Regions from separate parts of the Megamonas funiformis genome, predicted to be linked through region 1. Evidence: riboswitches for the same ligand, from Rfam matches in the RefSeq annotation. Region 1 holds a riboswitch; each other region holds the start of a gene.
The links. Region 1 has a riboswitch for ZMP and ZTP ahead of GXM21_RS12460 (phosphoribosylaminoimidazolecarboxamide formyltransferase). Riboswitches for the same ligand answer to the same signal wherever they lie in the genome.
Positions count from the first base shown of each region.

Region 2: it holds a riboswitch for ZMP and ZTP, as region 1 does, so the genes downstream of both, GXM21_RS02950 (formate--tetrahydrofolate ligase) here and GXM21_RS12460 (phosphoribosylaminoimidazolecarboxamide formyltransferase) in region 1, are expected to answer to the same signal.
Region 3: it holds a riboswitch for ZMP and ZTP, as region 1 does, so the genes downstream of both, GXM21_RS02940 (L-lactate MFS transporter) here and GXM21_RS12460 (phosphoribosylaminoimidazolecarboxamide formyltransferase) in region 1, are expected to answer to the same signal.

Region 1 is NZ_CP048627.1:2,505,970-2,509,253, forward strand. It holds gene dhaL (dihydroxyacetone kinase subunit DhaL) at 1-229, shown strand, start outside; gene pfkA (6-phosphofructokinase) at 300-1,268, opposite strand; ZMP/ZTP riboswitch at 1,418-1,496, shown strand; gene GXM21_RS12460 (phosphoribosylaminoimidazolecarboxamide formyltransferase) at 1,538-2,713, shown strand; gene GXM21_RS12465 (hypothetical protein) at 2,938-3,237, shown strand; gene GXM21_RS12470 (GntR family transcriptional regulator) at 3,269-3,284, opposite strand, start outside.
Region 2 is NZ_CP048627.1:606,966-610,249, reverse strand. It holds gene GXM21_RS02960 (4-hydroxybenzoate octaprenyltransferase) at 1-185, shown strand, start outside; gene folD (bifunctional methylenetetrahydrofolate dehydrogenase/methenyltetrahydrofolate cyclohydrolase FolD) at 203-1,069, shown strand; ZMP/ZTP riboswitch at 1,103-1,188, shown strand; gene GXM21_RS02950 (formate--tetrahydrofolate ligase) at 1,304-2,974, shown strand; gene GXM21_RS02945 (MFS transporter) at 3,046-3,284, opposite strand, start outside.
Region 3 is NZ_CP048627.1:603,583-606,866, reverse strand. It holds gene GXM21_RS02945 (MFS transporter) at 1-847, opposite strand, end outside; ZMP/ZTP riboswitch at 1,054-1,139, shown strand; gene GXM21_RS02940 (L-lactate MFS transporter) at 1,227-2,468, shown strand; gene GXM21_RS02935 (hypothetical protein) at 2,616-2,870, shown strand; gene GXM21_RS02930 (ATP-dependent DNA helicase) at 2,871-3,284, opposite strand, start outside.

The DNA of each region.
Region 1 (3,284 bases):
TTTAGCTCCAGCAATTAATGCCTTAGAACAATCATTATCTGAAAATAAAACATTAGCTGAAGCTCAACAAGCTGCATATCAAGCATCAATAGAAGGTGTAGAAAAAACAAAAACTTTAAAATCTGTTCATGGTAGAGCTGCTTATTATAATGAACAATCTATAGGCAAGCAAGATCCTGGAGCTACTGCTGTTATGTATATTTTCCGTGGTATTGCTAAATCATTTTAAAACCTTTTCTTCTAAAAAAAGTCTAGAAATAACTTATATAAGTTATTTCTAGACTTTCTTATTTTTCTTATTATAAAGAAATCACTTCTGCTAAATGTCTTAAATCTTCTGGGTATTCTTTTTTATTAGTGATTGCATCACGTAAATCAATGCAAACAATATTTCCACGTTGCATACCAAAAACAATATTATGAAGTCCAGAAACAGCTGCAAGTGTTGCTTGTTCGCCTAATACACTTGCAAATACACGGTCATTAGCTGTTGGTGAACCACCACGTTGAACTAAACCTAAAACAGTCAAGCGTGTGGAAATTCCTGTTCTAGCTTCTAATTCTTTTACTAACTCTTGCATATTGCCAGTACCTTCAGAAGCCAAAATTACTAAATAAGATTTACCACCATCATGTAATTTTTGTACTTTATTGATAATTTTTTCCTTATCAAATTCTTCTTCTGGTACTATAACCATATTTCCGCCACCAGCAACGGCTGAATATGTAGCAAGCCAACCACATTTATTGCCCATTACTTCAATAATAAATGTACGACGATGTGCTTTTGCAGTATCACGAATTTCGTTGATTGCCTGTAAAATAGTATTTACAGCAGTATCTGTACCAATAGCATAATCTGTTCCCCAAATATCATTTTCAATAGTAGCTGGAATACCAATTACAGAAAATCCTGTTTCACGTTCAAATTCTTCTGCTCCACGTAAGCTACCATCACCACCGATAACAATCAAAGCATCAATATTATGTTTTTTTAGATTTTCATAAGCTAATTGACGACCTTCTTTTGTACGGAAACGCTTACAAAAACTTGTACCCAAGAAAGTACCACCACGCTGAATAATATCGGCTACAGATATAGAAGTTAATTCTTCCATATTATCATCAACTAAGCCTCTATATCCATCATAAACGCCCCATATACGCACGTTATTATTAATCGCAGTTCTCACTACAGCTCTAATAGCCGCATTCATTCCTGGTGCATCTGTACCACTTGTCAATACAGCAATATTTTCTACTGACATAAAAAAACCTCCTCAAAAATTAAAAGCATTTATATATTTTATTCGCTAAATAATAACTAATATCCTTGTAAAAATCCCTAAAAAAACAAAATCTCCAAATATTATTGCTTAGCTTGACAACTCATACTCTAAAATGATAAATTTTAGTTAACAATCTGTGTAACTGACGGAAGTGGAATTAACCACATGAAGCACAGATTTATACAGCCGACCGTCTGGGCAACAAAATCTAATAGTATTATATTTATTTTACAGGAGGAATATCGTAAATGAATTCTATGGAATTAAAATACGGATGTAACCCTAATCAAAAACCTGCTCGCGTTTTTATGAAAGATGGACAAGATTTACCATTCACAGTTTTAAATGGACGTCCAGGTTATATTAATCTTTTAGATGCCTTTAACAGTTGGCAATTAGTTCGTGAATTAAGAGAAGCTACAGGTCTTCCATCTGCTGCATCTTTTAAACATGTAAGCCCTGCTGGTGCAGCTGTTGCTGTTCCTTTATCTGAAACATTGAAAAAAATGTATTTCGTTGAAGGTATCGAACTCACACCTATGGCTACAGCATATATTCGCGCTCGTGGTGCTGACCGCATGTCTTCTTATGGAGATTTTGCTGCACTTTCCGATGAATGTGATGCTGCTACAGCTCGTTTCTTAGCCCGTGAAGTATCCGATGGTGTTATTGCTCCATCTTACAGTGCTGAAGCTTTAGAAATCTTAAAAACAAAACGTAAAGGTAACTATCTTGTAATTCAGATGAACCCTGATTACAAAGCACCTGAACTTGAAACAAAAGAAGTTTTTGGCGTTACTTTTGAACAAAAACGCAATGATATTAAAATCACTGAAGAATTATTCAATAACATTCCTACAAAAAATAAAAATATCACAGATGAAGCAAAACGTGATTTACTTATCGCTTTAATCACATTGAAATACACTCAATCCAATTCCGTATGCTATGCTAAAGACGGACAGGCTATCGGTATCGGTGCTGGTCAGCAATCCCGTGTACATTGCACTCGTCTTGCTGGTAATAAAGCAGATATCTGGCATTTACGTCAAGCACCTCAAGTATTAAACTTACCATTTAAACCAGATGTTCGCCGTCCAGACCGCGATAATGCAATTGATGTATATATCTCTGATGAATATATGGATTTACTCGGTGGCGACGATTGGAAACGCGTATTCACTGAAAAACCTCCAGTATTCACTAAAGAAGAAAAAGATGCTTGGCTCGCTCAAGTAAAAGGCGTAGCTCTTGGCTCTGATGCATTCTTCCCATTCGGCGATAACATTGAACGTGCTCATAAATCTGGCGTAGAATTTGTCGCTCAAAGCGGTGGTTCTATTCGTGATGATAATGTTATTGAAACTTGTGATAAATACAATATGGCAATGGCATTCGTTGGAATTCGTTTATTCCATCATTAATTTCTATAAATAGAATTATAATGAATATTAATCTTTTTTATTCAATATGTATTTTGATTTTAATAAGTATTTTTTGTATATTTTTTCTTAAATTATATAAAAAAACAAACTCATTAAAAATATATTTGATTTTACTTACACTTATTAGTCTAAATTTATATTATTCTAGTCATTCACCAATTACATCTTATCCAGATACATTACCAATAAAAGAAACTATCCACATGACTGATAAAGAAATTGTTTATACTATTGTCAAACAAGAACTATCTTATCATAAAAATAAAAGTCTTTTTGCTAATGGTAAAATCTTTGATTATAAAGATATCTCTGTATATAGTGTACCTAATGAACCAACTATATATTCTGTAGTATTTTCTATTCAGTCAGGTGATGACGATTTTTGGTTGCCTGGTAATGGGACTAAACAAGAAAATAATTGGATTATTAATAAATCAAATTATATGCAACTTATTAAAGAAAAAGATTATTATCGTCTTATTTCTATAGGGACAGGATTATAAAAATGGCACTAACTATGTTAGTGCCATTTTTTTATTTATAATACTTA
Region 2 (3,284 bases), 620 kb from region 1:
GAATCTATTTTGATTTATCGTTTATCTATTATATTGGTGTATTAATAGCTATCTTGACATTAATTTATCAACATAGCCTCATCACTCCATATGATTTCAGTCGTTTAACTCAAGTTTATTTCATGCGCAATGGCATTGTTTCTATTGTCATTTTTGTATTTACATTAATCGATATTTTAAGTTAATAAAGAAGGTGTTATTTTTGAGTGCACAAATTTTATCCGGAAAAATATTTGCTAGTGAATTTAAAGAAGAAGCAAAAAAACAAGTTTTAGCTTTAAAAGAACAATATAATATCACTCCTGGTCTTGCTGTAATTATCGTTGGTGAAAATCCAGCTTCTAAAGTTTACGTAAATAATAAACATCGTACTTGCGAAGAAGTTGGTATCTATTCTGAAGTTATAAGCATGCCTGCTGATACAACAAAAGAACAACTCATCGCCAAAATTGATGAATTAAATTACCGCCAAGAAATTCATGGTATTTTAGTTCAATTACCACTTCCAGAAGCTATTACTAAAGAAGAAGCAGATATTTTAAATGCTATTTGCCCATTAAAAGATGTTGATGGCTTCCACCCTGTTAATGTTGGTAAATTGATGATTGGACAAGACGATGGTATGATACCTTGTACTCCATATGGTTGTTTAAAAATGCTTCAATCTGCTAAAATCAATATAGATGGCGCACATGCTGTTATCGTTGGTCGCAGTAATATTGTGGGTAAACCTATGGGACAATTATTACTCGCTCAAAATGCTACAGTTACTATCTGTCATTCACATACTCACAACCTCAAAGAAATTTGTCGTTCTGCTGATATTCTAGTGGCAGCTGTGGGCAGACCTCATTTTATCACTGCTGATATGATAAAACCTGGTGCTACTGTAATTGATGTTGGTATCAACCGCATTGCACCTAAAAAATTAGTTGGTGATGTAGACTTTGATAATGCTGTAGAAGTAGCTGGTGCTATCACACCTGTACCTGGTGGTGTAGGTCTTCTCACTATAGCTATGCTCATGCAAAATACTATCAATGCTGCAAAATTACAACTTGCTAAATAAATTTGCCTTTGTTATAATAAAAGCATAATTTCATAAATAGTATGGAACTGACGGATTTTAGTGGAATTAACCACATGAACCGTACTATTATCAAAAAGTCGACCGTCTGGGCATAATAATATATGCTCAGGCGTTTTTTTTTGCCTAAGCATATGTTTGGCAAAATTTATATTGCCTTTTTCCAAAATATATAATACTATCAAATTAGTTTAATTATTGGAGGTACTAAACCACATGAAAACAGACGTGCAAATTGCTCAAGAAGCTATTATGGAACCTATTGGTAAAATTGCTCAACATCTTGAAATTCCAGAAGATGAACTTGAATTATACGGAAAATATAAAGCTAAAATTTCTTTAAACTATTGGAACACAACTCTCCAACAAAAAGAAAATGGTAAACTTATTCTTGTAACAGCAATTAATCCAACTCCTGCTGGTGAAGGTAAAACAACTACTAGCATTGGTCTTGGCGATGCTCTTCATAAACTCGGCAAAAAAACTGCAATCGCTCTTCGTGAACCTTCCTTAGGTCCATGCTTTGGTATGAAAGGCGGTGCCGCTGGCGGTGGTTATGCTCAAGTAGTGCCAATGGAAGATATCAATCTTCATTTCACTGGCGATTTCCACGCTATAACATCTGCTCACAATTTACTTGCTGCTGTTATCGATAACCATATCCAACAGGGCAATGCTCTTGATTTAGATGTTCGTCGCATCACTTGGAAACGCGTTGTCGATTTAAATGACCGTGCTCTTCGCAATATCATCTGTGGTTTAGGTGGTAAAGCTCATGGCGTACCACGCGAAACTGGTTTTGATATCACTGTTGCATCTGAAATGATGGCTATTTTATGTTTGACTTCTGACCTTGAAGACATGAAAAAACGTCTTGGCAATATCATCATTGGTTACACTAGAAGCGGTCGTCCTGTTCGCGCTGAAGAATTAAATGTAACAGGTGCTTTAACTTTATTATTCAAAGATGCAATTAAACCAAACCTTGTACAAACTCTTGAAGGCACTCCTGCTCTTATCCATGGTGGCCCTTTTGCCAATATCGCTCATGGTTGCAATAGTGTAATGGCTACTAAATACGCTTTAAAAATGGCTGATTATACTGTTACTGAAGCAGGTTTTGGTGCTGACCTTGGTGCTGAAAAATTCCTTGATATCAAATGTCGTTTCACTGGATTTAAACCTGATGCAATAGTAGTTGTTGCTACTATTCGCGCTTTAAAAATGCATGGCGGACTTGCAAAAACTGAACTTGCTACTGAAAATATCGAAGCACTCAAAAAAGGTATGACTAACCTTGCTAAACATATTGAAAACATTCAAAAATTCGGTTTACCAATCGTTGTAGCTATAAATGCTTTCCCTACTGATACAGAAAATGAACTTCAAGAATTAAAAGCTCTTTGCGAATCTATGGGTGCTTCTGTAAGCATTTCCGAAGCTTGGGCAAAAGGTGGCGAAGGTGCTATCGACCTTGCTCAAAAAGTTATTGAAGCAACTGAAAAACCATCTAACTTCCAATACATGTATGACGTAAATGATTCTATCAAAGATAAAATCAATGCAATCGCTACAAAAATCTATGGTGCTGATGGCGTAAACTACACACCTGCTGTAGAAAAAACTATCGCTGAATTTGAAGCTGAAGGTCTTGATAAAATGCCAATCTGCATGGCAAAAACTCAATATTCCTTAAGTGATGACCAATTCAAATTAGGTGCACCAACAGGATTTAAAATCACTGTTCGCGAACTTCGCATTAGTGCAGGCGCAGGCTTTATCGTAGCCTTAACAGGTAATATCTTAACAATGCCTGGTCTTCCTAAAAAACCTGCTGCTGAAAATATGGATATCGATATTAACGGAAAAATTACTGGTTTATTCTAATTTTCTACGTTAATTATTAATTAAAAATCAAAACCCCAAAAGTTTGTTTAAATTAACTTTTGGGGTTTATTTTATCCTCTTTTATTAAATTTAGTCATATTTTTTAACAATCTAAGATTGATAATCATAGCGATAATGGCAAAAATCGCACCACCTAGACCAACAAAAGGCATAGGTGCAAAATTTATGATTATTCCACCACAAGCTGAGCCTAGTGCTATACCTGTATTAAAAGATACAGGATTTAATGCAGAAGCTAAAGTTATAGCTTCTGGTTTTTCTCTTGTTGCTGTCTTCAAAAAATGCAATT
Region 3 (3,284 bases), 620 kb from region 1:
ATAGAGCTTGTAAGAAATATACCATTGGCATTTTCTTCATGCCACCTAAACTAGCTATTCTTCCTGAAAGTAAATTACTGATAATCGTACTAATGCCAAATAAGCTCAATACTAAACTTGTCATAGAAATAGGAATTTGTATATATTGCTGTAAAATCGGTGTCAGATATGTATAAAATACATAACTTCCAGCAGCACCACAAATTACAATAAGCATACCATAATTTATACGCATACTTTTCAATAAAATAAATTGATTACATAAATTTGTTTTTTGTCCACTGCCCACATTTGGTAAATAATGCCACAACATCAATAAAATACATATACTAACTACAGATAATAATATAAAAGTCATTTGCCAACTAAATATTTGACAAATAATCGTACCTATAGGCACACCAAAAACAGAGGCTATACTAAAACCTGCAAAAATCCAACTGATGACTTTTGGTTGATATTGAACAGTCGCTATTTCAGAAGCAAATGTCATCGAAATAGATAATATTGTTCCTGAAATTATCACAGTTATAATTCTGGCTAATACTAAAATATAATAATTACTCGCTAAAGCACATAAAAAATTTCCTAAGATAAAACATATTGCTAATATCAATAATACATAATATCTGTTATAAGCACTAACTGCTGCTGTGATAAACGGTGTGCCTATTGCATAAGCAAAAGCAAAAACTGAAATTAAATTACCCGCCATAGTCAACGAACAATTTATGTCTTTCGCTATATCAGGTAAAATACCCACAATTATAAATTCACTCGTTCCTAAAATGAAACTCAATAAAATTAAACTTAAGACAGCCATAGTATTATATGTTTTTTGTGCCATCAAGATAATCTTCACCTTCTCTAAAATACAAATTTATTTAAACATAAATTATACTTATTCAAAGGAAAAAATCTAGTATTTACAACCATTATTCATCATTTAAACTACAAAAATCACGATTTTGACTATATTGACTATTTATAAATGAAATTAATTTTATTCTTGACATAGATTAAATATTTGTTATAATAAAGCTATCAATTGAATAAGCACTGTGGAACTGACGGATTTTAGTGGAATTAACCACATGAACCGCATTGCTATAGAAAAGTCGACCGTCTGGGCAAAGAAAATTTTTGCCTAGATGGTCTTTTTGTTTTTAGGCATAAGTTTTCTTGTATTTTATAATTTTTTATTTTTACGAAAGGAAGATTATATAATGAAAAACAGATGGCTTATCGCATTATCCGCAATTGGTATTCATATTTGTATTGGTAGTGTTTATGCTTGGAGCGTACTCACTAAGCCAATCATGGCTCAAATGGGCTTTAGTCTTCAAGAAACTACATGGACATTTTCTATTGCAATTTTATTTTTAGGTTTATCCGCTGGTTTTTTAGGAACATTTGTTGAAAAAAATGGCCCTCGTATTAGTGGACTTACTGCCACTGCCTTCTTTGGTATTGGTATGTTTGGTACAGCTTTAGCTCTTCATCTACAAAGCCTTATTTTACTTTACATCTGCTATGGTGTAATCGGTGGTATTGGTCTTGGTATTGGATATATCACTCCTGTTTCCACTCTTGTAAAATATTTCCCTAAAAGACGTGGATTTGCTACAGGTCTTGCTATCATGGGATTTGGTTTTGCAAGTTTAATTGCTGGCCCTATCATGCAAATTCTCGTTAGCAATTTTGGCTTAGTAACTAACTTCGTCATTTTAGGCTGTGCTTATATATTAATCATGGGAGCTTCTTCTTTATATCTCGCTCCTCCACCAAAAGAATTCGTAGAAAAATATTTACCTACAACTGTTAAAACTTCTAATTCTGTGGTTGAAATAAAACAATATAGCGTAGCTGAAGCTACTCGCGATTGGAAATTCTATGCACTTTGGTGGATATTCTTCACTAATATTACTTGTGGTATTGGTCTTTTAGCTGTAGCTTCTCCTATGGCTCAAGAAGTAGTTCATATGAGCCCAATTGCTGCTGCTTCCATGGTTGGCGTTATTGGACTTATCAATGGTTTTGGTCGTATCGCTTGGTCTAGCGTTTCCGATTATATCGGTCGTAGAAATACTTATATTTTATTTTTCTTGATTGAAATTTTTGCTTTCTATGCACTTGCTAATACAACTGAAGCCTTTTTCTTCCAATTATTAGTTTTAATCATTGTTTCTTGCTATGGTGGTGGCTTCTCTTGTATGCCAGCTTATTTAAGCGATTTATTTGGCACAAAACAATTAAGCGCTATTCATGGCAGAATTCTCACAGCTTGGGGCATGGCTGGTATCGCAGGACCACTTTTATTATCCTTTATTCGTGAAACAACTCAAAGTTATGCACTTTGCCTCTATGTATTCGCATTTTTATTTATTATCAGCTTCATCATAGCTATAATATTAAAAATAAAAACAACTAAAAAAGAAAAACTCATTTCAAGCAAAACTATTGCTTAAGAAAAAAACTCACTCTAAATAAAGCCTAGTAGTTAAAATTAAACTAACTACTAGGCTTTATTTATGTGCTAAAATAATATTAACTATCAATATAGTTAAATCTCATTAATAAAAAATATATGTTTTTTATAGAAAGGTTAATTTATTATGTCTGAGCTCTTCCATGAATTTTTATCTACCAATTTTACAATAACACAAGAAATAAAAAAATCATCAAAGAGTAAATTATACGATAAAACGCTTTATGAAGATTTTTCTAAAAAAGTTGATTTAAGCAATGGACTTCCAACAAATAGCACTCTAGATAAAGATAAAAATGGTCCCTATATGATAGATATAAGCTTTTATTCACCTATACTAGATATTATCTATCTTTATAATGATGAATTTCCTGTTTATTAATCATAAATTATCATAAAAACTTTGTAATTCTTTTAAGCTATTTGTTCTTTGTTTTATCGGCAAAGCTTGCCATACTTTTTCTTTATAACTTGCCTTTGATTTATCACCTAAACGTGAATCAATGATAGATACTATGCCTTTATCTGTTTTATTGCGTATTAATCTACCTACACCTTGTTTTAATTTAATAATCATTTCTGGAACCAATACTTCCTCTAAAGGATTTTTACTGCGTTTACATTTTTCATTGATGATTGGTTCTGGCAGTGGGAATGGCAATTTATAAATAATTAAATTCGAAAGTGCTATACCTTCTATGCTTATACCTTCCCAAAAAACTCCTGTTCCTAGTAACACAGAACTTACATCTTGCTTAAATTTATGAATTAATTGTTGTTGTGAAGATATTTCATT